Regions from separate parts of the Psychrobacillus sp. FSL H8-0510 genome, predicted to be linked through region 2. Evidence: riboswitches for the same ligand, from Rfam matches in the RefSeq annotation. Region 2 holds a riboswitch; the other holds the start of a gene.
What was found. A riboswitch is a leader RNA that binds a small molecule or an ion and turns the genes downstream of it on or off. The one in region 2 is predicted to bind preQ1.
Positions count from the first base shown of each region.

Region 1: it holds a riboswitch for preQ1, as region 2 does, so the genes downstream of both, MHI40_RS15530 (QueT transporter family protein) here and queF (preQ(1) synthase) in region 2, are expected to answer to the same signal.

Region 1 is NZ_JBBOYZ010000001.1:3,038,370-3,044,783, forward strand. It holds gene MHI40_RS15505 (hypothetical protein) at 1-40, shown strand, start outside; gene MHI40_RS15510 (hypothetical protein) at 191-370, shown strand; gene MHI40_RS15515 (hypothetical protein) at 447-656, shown strand; gene MHI40_RS15520 (DUF3006 domain-containing protein) at 884-1,129, opposite strand; gene MHI40_RS15525 (MBL fold metallo-hydrolase) at 1,116-2,318, opposite strand; PreQ1 riboswitch class I at 2,433-2,477, shown strand; gene MHI40_RS15530 (QueT transporter family protein) at 2,485-2,967, shown strand; gene MHI40_RS15535 (glycine betaine ABC transporter substrate-binding protein) at 3,009-3,902, opposite strand; gene MHI40_RS15540 (ABC transporter permease) at 3,907-4,494, opposite strand; gene MHI40_RS15545 (ABC transporter ATP-binding protein) at 4,552-5,514, opposite strand; gene MHI40_RS15550 (ring-cleaving dioxygenase) at 5,812-6,414, opposite strand, start outside.
Region 2 is NZ_JBBOYZ010000001.1:298,395-304,808, forward strand. It holds partial or broken gene MHI40_RS01490 (DUF3427 domain-containing protein) at 1-752, opposite strand, end outside; gene MHI40_RS01495 ((deoxy)nucleoside triphosphate pyrophosphohydrolase) at 786-1,184, opposite strand; gene MHI40_RS01500 (hypothetical protein) at 1,555-1,686, opposite strand; PreQ1 riboswitch class I at 1,823-1,869, shown strand; gene queF (preQ(1) synthase) at 2,000-2,500, shown strand; gene queC (7-cyano-7-deazaguanine synthase QueC) at 2,643-3,314, shown strand; gene MHI40_RS01515 (VUT family protein) at 3,311-3,850, shown strand; gene MHI40_RS01520 (TcaA NTF2-like domain-containing protein) at 3,932-4,129, shown strand; gene MHI40_RS01525 (hypothetical protein) at 4,221-4,844, shown strand; gene MHI40_RS01530 (sigma-70 family RNA polymerase sigma factor) at 5,279-5,800, shown strand; gene MHI40_RS01535 (DUF4179 domain-containing protein) at 5,793-6,278, shown strand; gene MHI40_RS01540 (DUF5643 domain-containing protein) at 6,271-6,414, shown strand, end outside.

The DNA of each region.
Region 1 (6,414 bases), 2.7 Mb from region 2:
GAGATTAGCTGAAGGATGGACATTAGATAGATGGTTTTAGTTTATTCAACTAACGGGTGCTTTACTTCAAGATGGAGTAAAGCTTTTTTCTTATTGAATTAACGAAGCGGGTTAGTTGAAGAAGAAAATCCTTTAAAAAGATTGTAGGTTTCAAGAGTTCGAATATACTGTAAATAAAGGAGAGATAAATATGATTTGGTTAATAGTTCTTATTATTCTTTTTGTTATTATCACCTTTGCTTTATTAGTTGACAGAAGAAATAATAAAATTAGTAACAATAATCAGAATCCGATTAATTCAAATGCAAAACCAGGAGAAAGTTCCAACATCTATTTGATGGGAGATAATAGACATAAAAGTGGAGAATAACTCGCAAAATTTACCGTGTTTGTGAAGTAATGTACCTTAACTTTAGTTAAACAAGGCCATCTTAAGGGGGGAAATAGTGACTAAAAGGCAATTTAAATCGTGGTTCTCATTTATGTTTGTAATAATAATCGTGCTAATTGCAAAAAGTTTATGGAAGAACGAAGAGGTTTATTGGGGCGAAATTGTTACTGTAATTATAGCTGGTCTTGTAGGAGGAATAATAGGGATAGCTGGGATATTAATAATAAAGATTTTTAAGAAGTTATTGGAAAAACAGGGACTTTAGCAGAACAGAAATATTAGGAGCTAGTCGTAAGTGTTATACAACTAACAGGTGCTTTAGTAAAAAAGGACAGCAATATAAAATGTACTTGAGATACATATCCCAACTCATTTTTAAGTACATTTTAAATCACCCTTTATCTTTTAACATAACCTACAAAAAAAGAGTTGCCGAAGCAACTCTTTGATCTTAAACTACAGCAAGGCAATTATTATATTGTCAAACTCCAGTCAGCTTCTTTCTTTTAGCTGTTCCAGTAATCGACGAACCTTTTCCTTCTGATTAGTTGTTTCTTCCACAAGAGGTTCGATTTCATACTTATCTTCTATTGATGAAATGTTCACTATGTCCCCTTGTTTTAGTTTAACTTTTATATCAGAACAGAGAATTTGAAGGATTTCTGTTTCATTTGGAGTTTTTAAAAAGACTGCATAATCTCCTTCAAAACGATCGAGCGTATATTTATTCGAATTCACTCACAATCTCTCCTTTGTTATTTAATAATATAGCTGCATCCCCATCATTTCTCCACATTTGCGTAGTAGTCCATTTCAAATAGCCAGCTCCCTCTTTTGCTTTGGGTCCACTTGTGACGTATATTGTTTTCCCTGCTTGCAAGCTAATGTTCGGAAACTTAAATGTTTGATTACCAGCTACGGAAACTAAATGCCATTCTTCTAAATTAACAGCTGACTCACCGGAGTTGGTAATTCCTACTATTTCGCCTCTAAGGTCTTTACTAGAAATATTAATACCTATGGCTTCCGTATTAGCAATTTCAGTTGGCCCAACATTACCATTTGTTATTACGTTATAATCTACTCCATCTGTTTCCACTACTATATTACCAACTATTGCTGTGGCATATAATTGTGAACTTATCCGCTCCAGTCTTGACTTCACCTCTGCATTTGGATGACCATAGGAATTATCTTTTCCATAACTTAAAATGGTAACCTCTGGATTTACTGCTTCTATAAAATCTTGCGAGCTACTAGTGTCCGAACCATGATGTCCTGCTTTCAAAACGGTTGCTTTAACATTCGTCTCTTCTAGTATGTCTTTCTCTACCCTGATATCTGCATCTCCCATCAATAAAAAGGAAGTTTCTCCGTAAGATAATTTTAATACTATAGATGCTTCATTATTATCAGCTGATTTGTCTCCCATATGTATGACAGAGATATCTAACTCCTCATCTAGAGGAATCGTATCGCCAGTTTTTGGCACGATGAATGGTATATTTTTGTCTAATATAAGCTGTAACATTTCCTTATACGTTTGAGAAGTATGTGTTTTTCCAGAGTCCACGAAATTTTTTATAGATATAGAATTCAACACGGAATGTAAGCCTCCGATATGATCGGCATCTGGATGGGTTGCCACAACATAATCGAGCTTCTCAACCCCGTGTTTTCGTAGATAATTTACTACATCTTTTCCAGCATCTTTTGTCCCCCCATCTACTAACAAATTTTTTCCGTCTGGCGATTGTACTAATATTGAATCCCCTTGCCCTACATTTATAAAATGAACCTTCATTTTGTCTCCAGGTTCCACTGGCACTTGTGAAGCTTGTATTGTTTTATCTGGTTGCTGATTGAATGTACAGCCACTAAGTAAAACGGCTATACATAGACTTACTAAAAATGTGATCTTTCTCATATAAAACCTTCCTTTTCGTACTTTGCATGATTCTACCATAGGACACTAAGATTCATATATTAAAGATTCCCTTGACAGTTGATAGCTATTCGCATAGAATAACTGTTTGTGAAAACTAACGTGGTTCGAGAACCTCCCACGGAAAAAAACTAAGGAGAAATGAATAATGAAAACAAAGACTATAGCAGTAACTGGTGTTATTGCCGCTCTTTATGTCGCGGTATCTCTACTAGTGGCTCCTTTTGCATTTGGTGCAGTACAGTTTCGTATTGCGGAGATGTTCAATCACTTAATCGTATTTAATAAAAAATACTTTTTTGGTATTGTATTAGGAGTATTTATAACAAATATGTTCTCTCCAATGGCCGCTTATGACCTAACATTTGGAGTAGCACATTCCATCATTACGTTATCGCTAACGATTTTGGCGACTAAATATGTAAAAGGAAACATAGCACGCATGATTATTAATACAGTGCTATTTACATTTACCATGTGTATTATCGCATTTGAACTAATGCTTGCGCTAGATTTCCCATTCTTCTATACATGGTTAACCGTTGCAGCTGGTGAGTTCACCGTATTAGCTGTCGGTATTCCGATTATTATCGCTTTAGATAAACGATTGAATTTTAAGACGCTAATCTAAATAACTTCACCCGATTCTAGAAAACTAGAACCGGGTGTTTTTTATTTTTCTATTAATCCTTTTTCCACTAAAAAGTCGTGGGCTACATCTTCGGGTTTATCTCCATCAATGTCAACTCTCGCATTCATCTTCAACATATCCTCTTCGGATATTTTACCCGCTAACTCGTTTAGCACGTCCTCAAGCTCTGGAAACTTTTCTAAAGCATCCATACGTACGACTGGAGCTGCATCATATTTAGGGAAAAATCCTAAATCATCCGTTGTCGTTTGCAAGTCAAATCGTTCGATACGTCCATCAGTCGTAAAGGCAGGTATAACATCGACGTCTCCGTTTTTCAATGCTTCATACATAACATTAGGATCTAGACTTTGCGTTTCAGAAAATACAAATGGATATGTATTTATTAAATCATCAAAGCCGTCTCCTTTTCTTTCATAAAATGCATGAGGGGCCCCAAATACCATACCACCAGTTTTAGAAGCTTCTACCAATTCTGAGTAAGTTTCTGCATTGTACTCATTATCTTTTGTATAAGCTAGTGTATACGTATTTTCAAATCCAAGTGGACTTAACCAAGTAGCCTCAAACTTTTCCTCATAGCCTTTCCTTACTTTTTCTAATACACTATCTGAGCTTTCTCCTACTTCAGATTCTTCTTTTAAAACATCCTTTAAGCCTGTGCCAGTGTACTCAACATAAAGATCAATATCACCTTTTTCCAAAGCGGGAGTCATAATTGCTACTTCTCCTAGACCTTCCTTATATTCCACATCAATATCTGTTTTTTCCTCAATATATTGGCCTAAAATTTGTGGGAGTATAAATTGTTCCGTCCACGGCTTCCCACTAATTACTAATGCTTCATCTGAATTCGAACAAGCACTTAAAAGCATCACTCCTGCAATTCCTACTAATCCTATTATCTTTTTCATCTCTTCATCCTCCAGTTTTCATTCCTTTTGGTGTAGCTTTTTTCTCAATCCATTTCAATAGCAGATCAAACAGAATTGCTAGTAACGCAACTGGTAATGCCCCTGCTAATACGAGCGAATTATTGTATGATTGCAATCCACGGTAAATTACGTCTCCCAACCCACCTGCTCCAACAAATGTTGCCAAGGTAGCAATACCTACAGTTAGAACTGTAGCCGTTCGAATACCTGCCATTATAAATGGCAAAGCAAGCGGAAATTCAATTTGCCAGAGCAACTGACCTTTCGTCATACCCATTCCTCTTCCAGCTTCAATCATAGATTCGTCGATATTGGAAATCCCGGTATATGTATTACGTAAAATAGGTAAAAGTGCATAAATTATTAAGGCTATTAAAGCTGTTTTAGCACCAATTCCTATTAATGGAACGAGGAAGCCAAAAAGCGCTAAGCTAGGTATTGTCTGAAAGATCGCGGTGATTCCTATAACTGGCTCTGCTATTCTACGATACCTTGCAACTAATATACCTAAAGGTAAGGCAATAGCAATACCAACGGCTAAAGCTACAAATGATAAGTAAATATGCTGCATAAACGCCTCTTGTATTAAATCTGAACGACTTTGAACCGTCTCTATAAAGGTACTCACTTATACCACCTCTTCCTTCGCTAATATTGCACGAAGTAGGATAGATTGATTTACAAAGCCCAGCACCTTGTTGTTACCCTTCACTAGAAGGCCATGTGTAGTTCCGTTTTCTAGTAAAGCAATAGCCTCTTCTATTAACATAGCTGCATCGACTTCTATATAAGGAGCTTCCCATTCGCCGTCAAAAAAGGAGGAAAAGTCCTTTAGCTCCTTTTTTCCAACAGATTTTTTCCGATTAATTCTTTCGATTCCGATATAGTTTTTCACAAAATCATTGATAGGGTTTTCTATTAACTCTGTAGGTGTCCCAATCTGCTCAATCATGCCATCTTTCATGACTATAACCATATCTGCAATTTTCAATGCTTCATCAATATCATGTGTAACAAAGACAATTGTTTTCTTTATCTTTTCTTGTAAATACTTTATCTCATTTTGCAATTGTTCCCGGCTAATCGGATCCAGTGCACTAAATGGTTCATCCATTAATATAATATCTGGATTCGCAGCTAGTGCACGCACAACACCAATTCGTTGTTGCTGACCACCACTTAACTCAAGTGGGTATTTTCGTAAAAACTGTTCGGGTTTAAGTCCTACCATATTCATTAATTCGTAAATACGGGTTGCCGTTTTTTCCTTTGGCCAGCCCTTCAAGTTTGGGACTAGTGCAGCATTTTTTTCAATAGTCATATGAGGAAATAAGCCAATGCGCTGAATTACATATCCAATTGTTTTCCTTAGTTCAACAGGATCGATAGCAGAAATTGCCTTGTCGCCTACGTAAATTTCTCCAGACGTCGGAGTTTCTAAACGATTAATAAGTTTTAGAAGGGTTGTTTTACCACAACCACTCGGTCCTATGATGACCACTAATTGCTCCTTTGGAATTGTTAAAGAGACCCCTTGCAAAGCTTTCGTTCCGTCTGGAAACACCTTCGTAATATTCTCGAAACGAATCAAATTGTATGCCCCCTTATCTATACTATATTTACTAACCTCTATGTATACCCTGAAAAGTTTAAGATAAAGCATTCGATTGCTCTATTTATGACTTTTATTTGAAATCTGTTTTAATGAATCTACTACATAGTTCAGATAGCTTTATAAGAAAGTTTTTACTCACTGTTAAACTGAATTTACTTGGCTCATCGCTCGTTTACTCACTAAGCGGATACTATTCCTAGTTTTTTACTCTCAACTATTAATGCAGCCATATAAAAAAACCGCCTCCCTTTTAGGAAACGGTTTACTCTATTTTTATTCTTTTACAAATTCGATTGTGCTTCGAACTGTATCGATTGGACGAACTAGTCCTTCAATTTGTTCGCGCTGTGGTTCTAGGAATGGAGGTAATGACAATTTTTCCCCAAGTGTTTCATAAGATTCGTCCCCCATAAATCCTGGACCATCTGTGGCAAACTCAAACAGAATGCCGTTTGCAACTCTTGAATACAAGGATTGGAAAAAGAAGCGATCGACAAATCCAGATGTTTTGAAGCCAAAGCTTTCCATCCGTTGTGTCCATTCATCTAATACTGCTCGATCTTCCACTCGGAAGGCTGCATGATGAACAGTTCCGAAACCTTGACGACCTGGAGGAAGTATGACGTTTTTTTCTATTATAACCTGTGCACCATTACCACCCTCACCTACTTCAAATAAGTGGAATGACCCGTTTTGTCCAATCTCTTTAAATAATAATACCTTTTCAAGCACTTCTTTCATGTAGTCAAATTCAGCAATGCGTATAGTAATCGGTCCTAGACCAGTTATAGCAAATTCTAGTGGGATGGGACCTTTTTGCCATGGTGTGCCTGCTGCTACACCATTATTGTTTTCATCTGATACTAGTTGATATTG
Region 2 (6,414 bases):
GATTATTAATCCCTTTTTAGCACCGGTATCACGAAGATTCTTTAATTGTTTCAGCGCATATTTTGCATTTTATTTGGTTGAATAGCAAGACTATCGGCCAATTGGTTTGTGAGATATTCTGCGTTCACTTCAAATACGTTGGAGGTTGCCTGATTAACAAAGGGCTGTTGTTCATAATTCAGATTGTAGTTGTTAATCCATTCTACAGTTAGAGGGATGGCTTCATTCCATGCTTCTTCAAACTGATTCTTAAAGTGGTGGATGATTTCTCCATCTTCCAAAGAAGTTAAATAGATATTCCATTCATAGTTAGCTTTTAAAGCGCTATCCGTTAGATTTGAGCTTCCTACTATTAAAGAATAATAGTCTTTATGTTCGAATATATAACCTTTAGAGTGGAAGCCTTTCACGCCAGTCAGACGGACTTCGACATTGTCTAGTTTTAATAATTCTTTAAACATTTTAGGTTGATTGAAATTTAAAAAAGTAGATGTCATAATGCGGCCTTTGATACCTTTTAGCTGCAAGTCTAATAGCATAGTTTTTAAAGTTGCTAAACCACCCTCAGTAATAAAAGCTACGGAAAAAGTGAAGGTTTGGCACGTTTTCATCTCTTGAAGAAGTGTGGATAAAACATTTTCATGTGCTTTATTTGATAGCAGCTTAGGCTTAAACTGTCCTGAAACGGGATTACTTTTATCAATAAAGCCTTTATGTAAGGAATTTTTCATTTTGCGAATTAGTTGATCCAACTTGACCACTTCTTTTCATTCAAATTTTCCAAATTACATACTTTCATTCGCTATTTTTTCAACTGCTGGAATATCAGCAGCAGCAAAGTTCAGTGTATGTAAATTTTCCCGAGTAACCCATCTTGTGTCGGCATGCTCCGTTGCAATTGGAGTACCATTTAATAATTTCGCTTTATAAGTTTCGAGTCTGACGATAAATTTTTCATATTCATAAGTCGTATCTTCTACTTTTTGACCAACCACAATTGTACAATTAAATTCTTCTGTAATTTCTCGTTGTAAAGCCTGTTCGGGTGTTTCTTCAGCTTCAATTTTACCACCCGGGAACTCCCAAAGATCGGGAAGTGACATAATGGGACTTCTTAACGCACAAAATATTTCGCTTTTCTCATTTTCAATAATTGCCCCAACTACATGGACTAATTTTTTCATTATGTATCACCCTAATTTCAGTTTATACCTATATCATAGCTGATTTTAAAGTAATGATCAGCAAGTAACTTTAAATGATAGGAATTTACTGATTGTTATATATCTAACTGTGGTTTCTATATGGGTATTAATAGAGGGGGAACATATATGATCTGCTGTTTGTTTAATAATTTATGAATGGGGTGGTATTTAAAGCTGATTGGAGAAAATGTTAAGTAGATATAGTACGGAGAGATATACAGTGAAGGCAATGAGGAACTTATTGGATAAGCCGGGGTAGGGAGTACGTATAACAAAAAGTAGATACTCCACATAGTAGAGGTATCTACTTTTCTATGTTTCTGAGTCTCTTTGATAATCTAAATCTCTCCTAGGCTAAGATAGTTTGTAATATAAGCTTTAATAGCTCTTCTGTTGTTTCGGGTAATTGTTCGGGTAAGCTTAATGGATGTTTCATCTCTGTTCCTCCTTTAATCTCGTATTCTATTATCAATATAGGCAATCTAGTTAAAATTTATGCATGATATTATAAAAAAGTTTTGAATCTCTTAAATGGAGATTTGGAAATTCATTTGACTAGAATGCCTATTTGACGTCTTGGTCAATATTCTATATTATGATTGCATACCCGTACTTGACCGGGAGAGGTTCATAGCTTATACCCTCTATAAAAAACTATGGATACATGACTATTCGCCATGTCCATATAATTTGGACGTGGCTTTTTTGTTTTTATCCTTTTGTTTGTATAGATTGGTCTGTGAAGCCTCTTTTGAAAGTGTTGGGAAACATTTTTTATAGGAGGTTTTTTTATTATGTCTGGAAGAAGTCATGATGAAGGTTTGAAGGATTTAACACTGTTAGGGAACCAAGGCACAAAATATTCATTTGATTATGCACCTGAGGTATTGGAGTCGGTAGATAATTTACATTCTACTCGGGATTATTTTGTGAAGTTTAACTGCCCAGAATTCACAAGTTTGTGCCCAATTACCAATCAGCCGGATTTTGCAACGATGTACATCTCGTATATACCGGATAAAAAAATTGTAGAAAGTAAATCGTTAAAATTATATTTATTTAGTTTCAGGAATCACGGGGATTTCCATGAGGACTGTGTGAACATCATCATGAACGATTTAATCGAATTGCTAGATCCAAGATATATCGAAGTATGGGGTAAATTCACTCCACGTGGAGGTATTTCTATTGATCCTTGGTGTAATTATGGAAGACCTGGAACGAAATATGTAGAAATAGCAGATTTTCGTTTGATGAACCATGACTTATATCCAGAGAAAATTGATAATCGTTAATGGAATAATCATATGAAAGGCAGAAGTGCTAAAATCCTGAAACTAGGGGCTAGGCGCTAGAGATAGACAATCTAAAAAATTCAGAAGATGACAGCATTCTTCCTTATGGTGCTGTTTTGTCGATATAAGGGAGTTTAAACGGGTGAAGCAGGAAAAGGCAATTATTGTGTTTAGTGGAGGACAGGATAGCACGACCTGTCTGTTTTGGGCAAAAGAACGTTTTAAAGAGATTGAGGCAGTGACTTTTGATTATGGGCAAAGACATAGTCTTGAAATCGAATGTGCAAAGGAAATAGCTAAGGAGCTTGGTGTAAAGCATCACATTCTGGATATGTCGCTTTTAAATCAGTTGGCACCGAATGCTTTGACGCGAGATGACATAAAGGTAGAGGACGGGGAAGATGGGGGATTGCCGTCGACTTTTGTACCTGGTCGAAATCTGCTCTTTTTATCTTTTGCTGGGGTCTTAGCGAGCCAGGTAGGTGCAAAGCATATCGTAACTGGAGTGTGTGAAACTGATTTTAGTGGTTATCCAGATTGTCGTGATATTTTCGTGAAATCCTTAAACGTCACATTAAATCTTTCTATGGATACTACTTTTGTGATCGATACACCACTCATGTGGTTGGACAAGGCACAAACATGGGAACTTGCAGATCAGCTTGGAGCGCTCGAATTTGTTCGAGAGAAAACGTTGACTTGTTATAACGGTGTAATAGCAGATGGCTGTGGGGAATGCCCAGCATGTAAGCTGAGAAATAAAGGATTAGAAGATTATTTAACTTCTAAATCTATTGAAGGAGTAACATTATGAGAATTTTATTTTATTTAGTATCGATTGTGATTGCTAATGTCGTAACAGCAGCTTTTGCACCTTTACAGTTCGGGATGTTTATCGTCCCTATGGGAACATTGTTCGTGGGTGCTACCTTCATTTTTAGAGATCTTGTACAAAACAAATATGGTAGAGCAAAGACGTACTTATTCATTTTCATAGCTTTAGCATTATCAGCATTAGTGTCATTTATGTTGGGAGATACATTATTAATTGTATTTGCATCGGCAATTTCATTTGTTGTTGCTGAAACAGCAGATACAGAGATATATACAAGATTGAAACTACCCATGGCTTGGCGTGTATTCTATAGTGGGATTGTTGGTGGATTCCTGGATTCAGTCATTTTTGTCATAATAGGCTTGAGTCCTCTGGGAGCAAATATTCTTCCATGGGAAGCCGTGCCAGCCGCTATTGTAGGGCAAATTATCGTGAAAACCGTTATTCAGACAATCGGAGCGCTTATTTTGAGTCGGGTTTATGTAATGAAGGAAAAACGTCTTCTTTCTGAATGATTATATAAAAATTAAAATATTATAATTTAGCCTTCCAATAGACTTGGAAGGCTATTTATGATTTTACAGATTATGTAGGGGATGACCTTTGACTTCACTAATAATACTGTTACTGGTGTAGAGATGTATGATGATTATGCACTAGTTTCTACTAACGAGGAATTTGATTTTATAAATGCAGCTGGTGAATACACGTATTACAATCGGAATAAAGTATACACGGTAGTAATCAATAGTTCGGGTTATTATCAAATTACGAATATAGACATTTACGAATGATATGGTTGTAACAAGGTAATTACTTGAATACCCTAGTAATCTCCAGTAGACTAATAATTACCATAATTGACAACTGAGGAGAGAAATGCCCATGGAGATTTCTATAACAAAAGCTTTACGTGAGTTAAAAACATTGGATGCGCGCATTTTAAAAAAGATTAATGAGACAACTTTCGCAGCCTCTAAAAAACCGAAAGAGAATATTCGTGGATTTAAGACCGTTGAGGAGTTTGAAAAGGAAGCGAAAGAAAGTATACAATCCATAAAAGATTTGATGGATCGCAGAAAACAAATCAAAAAATCGATTGTAGAATCTAACGCTACAACTTTAGTAGAGGTTTCCGGAGTCAAAATGACGGTGGCTGATGCAATTGAGCGTAAAAACTTTATTGAAATTGAAAAAACTCTCCTTCGTAAGATGAATAACGATTATGCTCAGTCTCAGGAAAAAGTAGAAGTGAATAATGAACTTGCACAAGATCGATTAGACACACAGTTAAATAATATGATTTCTAAAGATGGTAAAACAGATTTAACAGCGGTGGAAGGCTACAAAAAGTTGTTTTGGGAATCTGAGGAAACAAAACTAATTGACCCGATCCACATAAAAGAAATCACCACTAAGATGACTTTAGATATTGAATCCTTTGAAGATGACGTAGATGTAGCGCTAAGTGAAATTAATGCTCGTACACTAATCACTATTAAACAATAAGTAAGCTTGGAATTTGCTGTTATAGCGAAAAAGAAGAAAGTTTCCCCGTTTGCAGGGTCTGGGTAAATCCCTGCTCCCAACTATAGTATTTACGAAAGCTATAAAGCTTAAAGCTCAACCCTTAAAGCTAAAAGGTTAACCATCAAAGCTCTTATATTCTAACGCTCAATATTTAGCGATAAAAAATCTATAAAATCTCGGATAACAGGTGCCGTAGGATTTGAAACTTCCTTTCTTCGCCTCCGAGCAGCTATGACAGCACAAAAAGAGTGGTCCTTCAGGATCGCTCTTTTTGTTTGCATTTTTTTCTTCCTGCACCATCCTGCAGATTCCTGAGTAATAATTTAGAATATTAGTTAATTACCCAATTTTTTAAAAACTTTTTTCGCAGTTGTAAGTCTAATAAATAGGGACGATTGAAATGAGGTGATATTTTGAGTGAAAAGATGTTAGTAAGGAAAGCGATTAAAGGGGATGAAGAAGCTTTTTTAGCGTTAATCCATTCATATGAAGAGGCATTATATCGAACGGCTATTTCTTATTTAAAAAATGAAGGAGATGCACTAGAAGCCCTTCAGGAAGTGACATATAGAGCTTTTATAGGTATAAAAACAGTAAGAGAGCCAGCCTATTTTAAAACATGGCTAATTCGAATTATGATGAATTACTGTCAAGATATCCTTAAGAAGAGCAAGTGGGAAGTACCAGATGATAGGATATTTTACATACAAGGAATAAGAGAGGACTATAACTTTTTTGAGGTTGAAGAGGCTCTATTAAGTTTATCTGATTATGAAAGAGAGTTATTACATTTAAAATACTTTGAAGATGTCAAAATAAAGGACATTGCTGTTATGTGGGATACACCAGAAGGAACAATTAAAACAAGGCTACATAAAGCATTAAGAAAACTTAGGACGGGATTTGAAGAGAGAGGAGAGGTTAAACGTGTTTGAGGAGGAAAAGAAGAAATTGGAGCAGAGAAAGAAGTCGATTTATCAGGTTCAAGTATCCAAAGATAAGCTATATTCCGCCGTGCAAATTGGATTCGAGAAAGAAAAAAAAGAAAGGATGTTAAAAAGAACCAAGTTGATAAAACGGAGTTCATGGTCGGTAGTAATTGCTGCCATCCTTCTCATTTCTTTTTTCACATCCATCTCCATATCTCCTGTTTTTGCAAGTAAGGTTGCATCTATTCCAGGGATGGAACGAATTATTGCACTTATTCAGCAAGACAGAGGTTTAATAGCTGCCGTTGAAAATGACTTTTATCAACCATTGAATCTCTCTCAAGAAAAGAACGGCATAATGGTTACACTCGATGGAGTAATCGCAGACAAGAAAGGAATAGTTGTTTTTTACTCTGTCCAATCTAAGGAGAAGAATCAGCCTTTAGAAGCCTTTAGAAATAGAATATTTGAAGCTAGTGAATGAAAATTACAGTAATTTGCCTGTAAATGACACTACTTTTTGGGCTTCGGAAAAATCAATAATTGAAGAAAAGGTATTTAGCTCTATAATGACACTTGAATCTGTAGAAAATCAAATAGTAGGTGATGGTAATATTTTA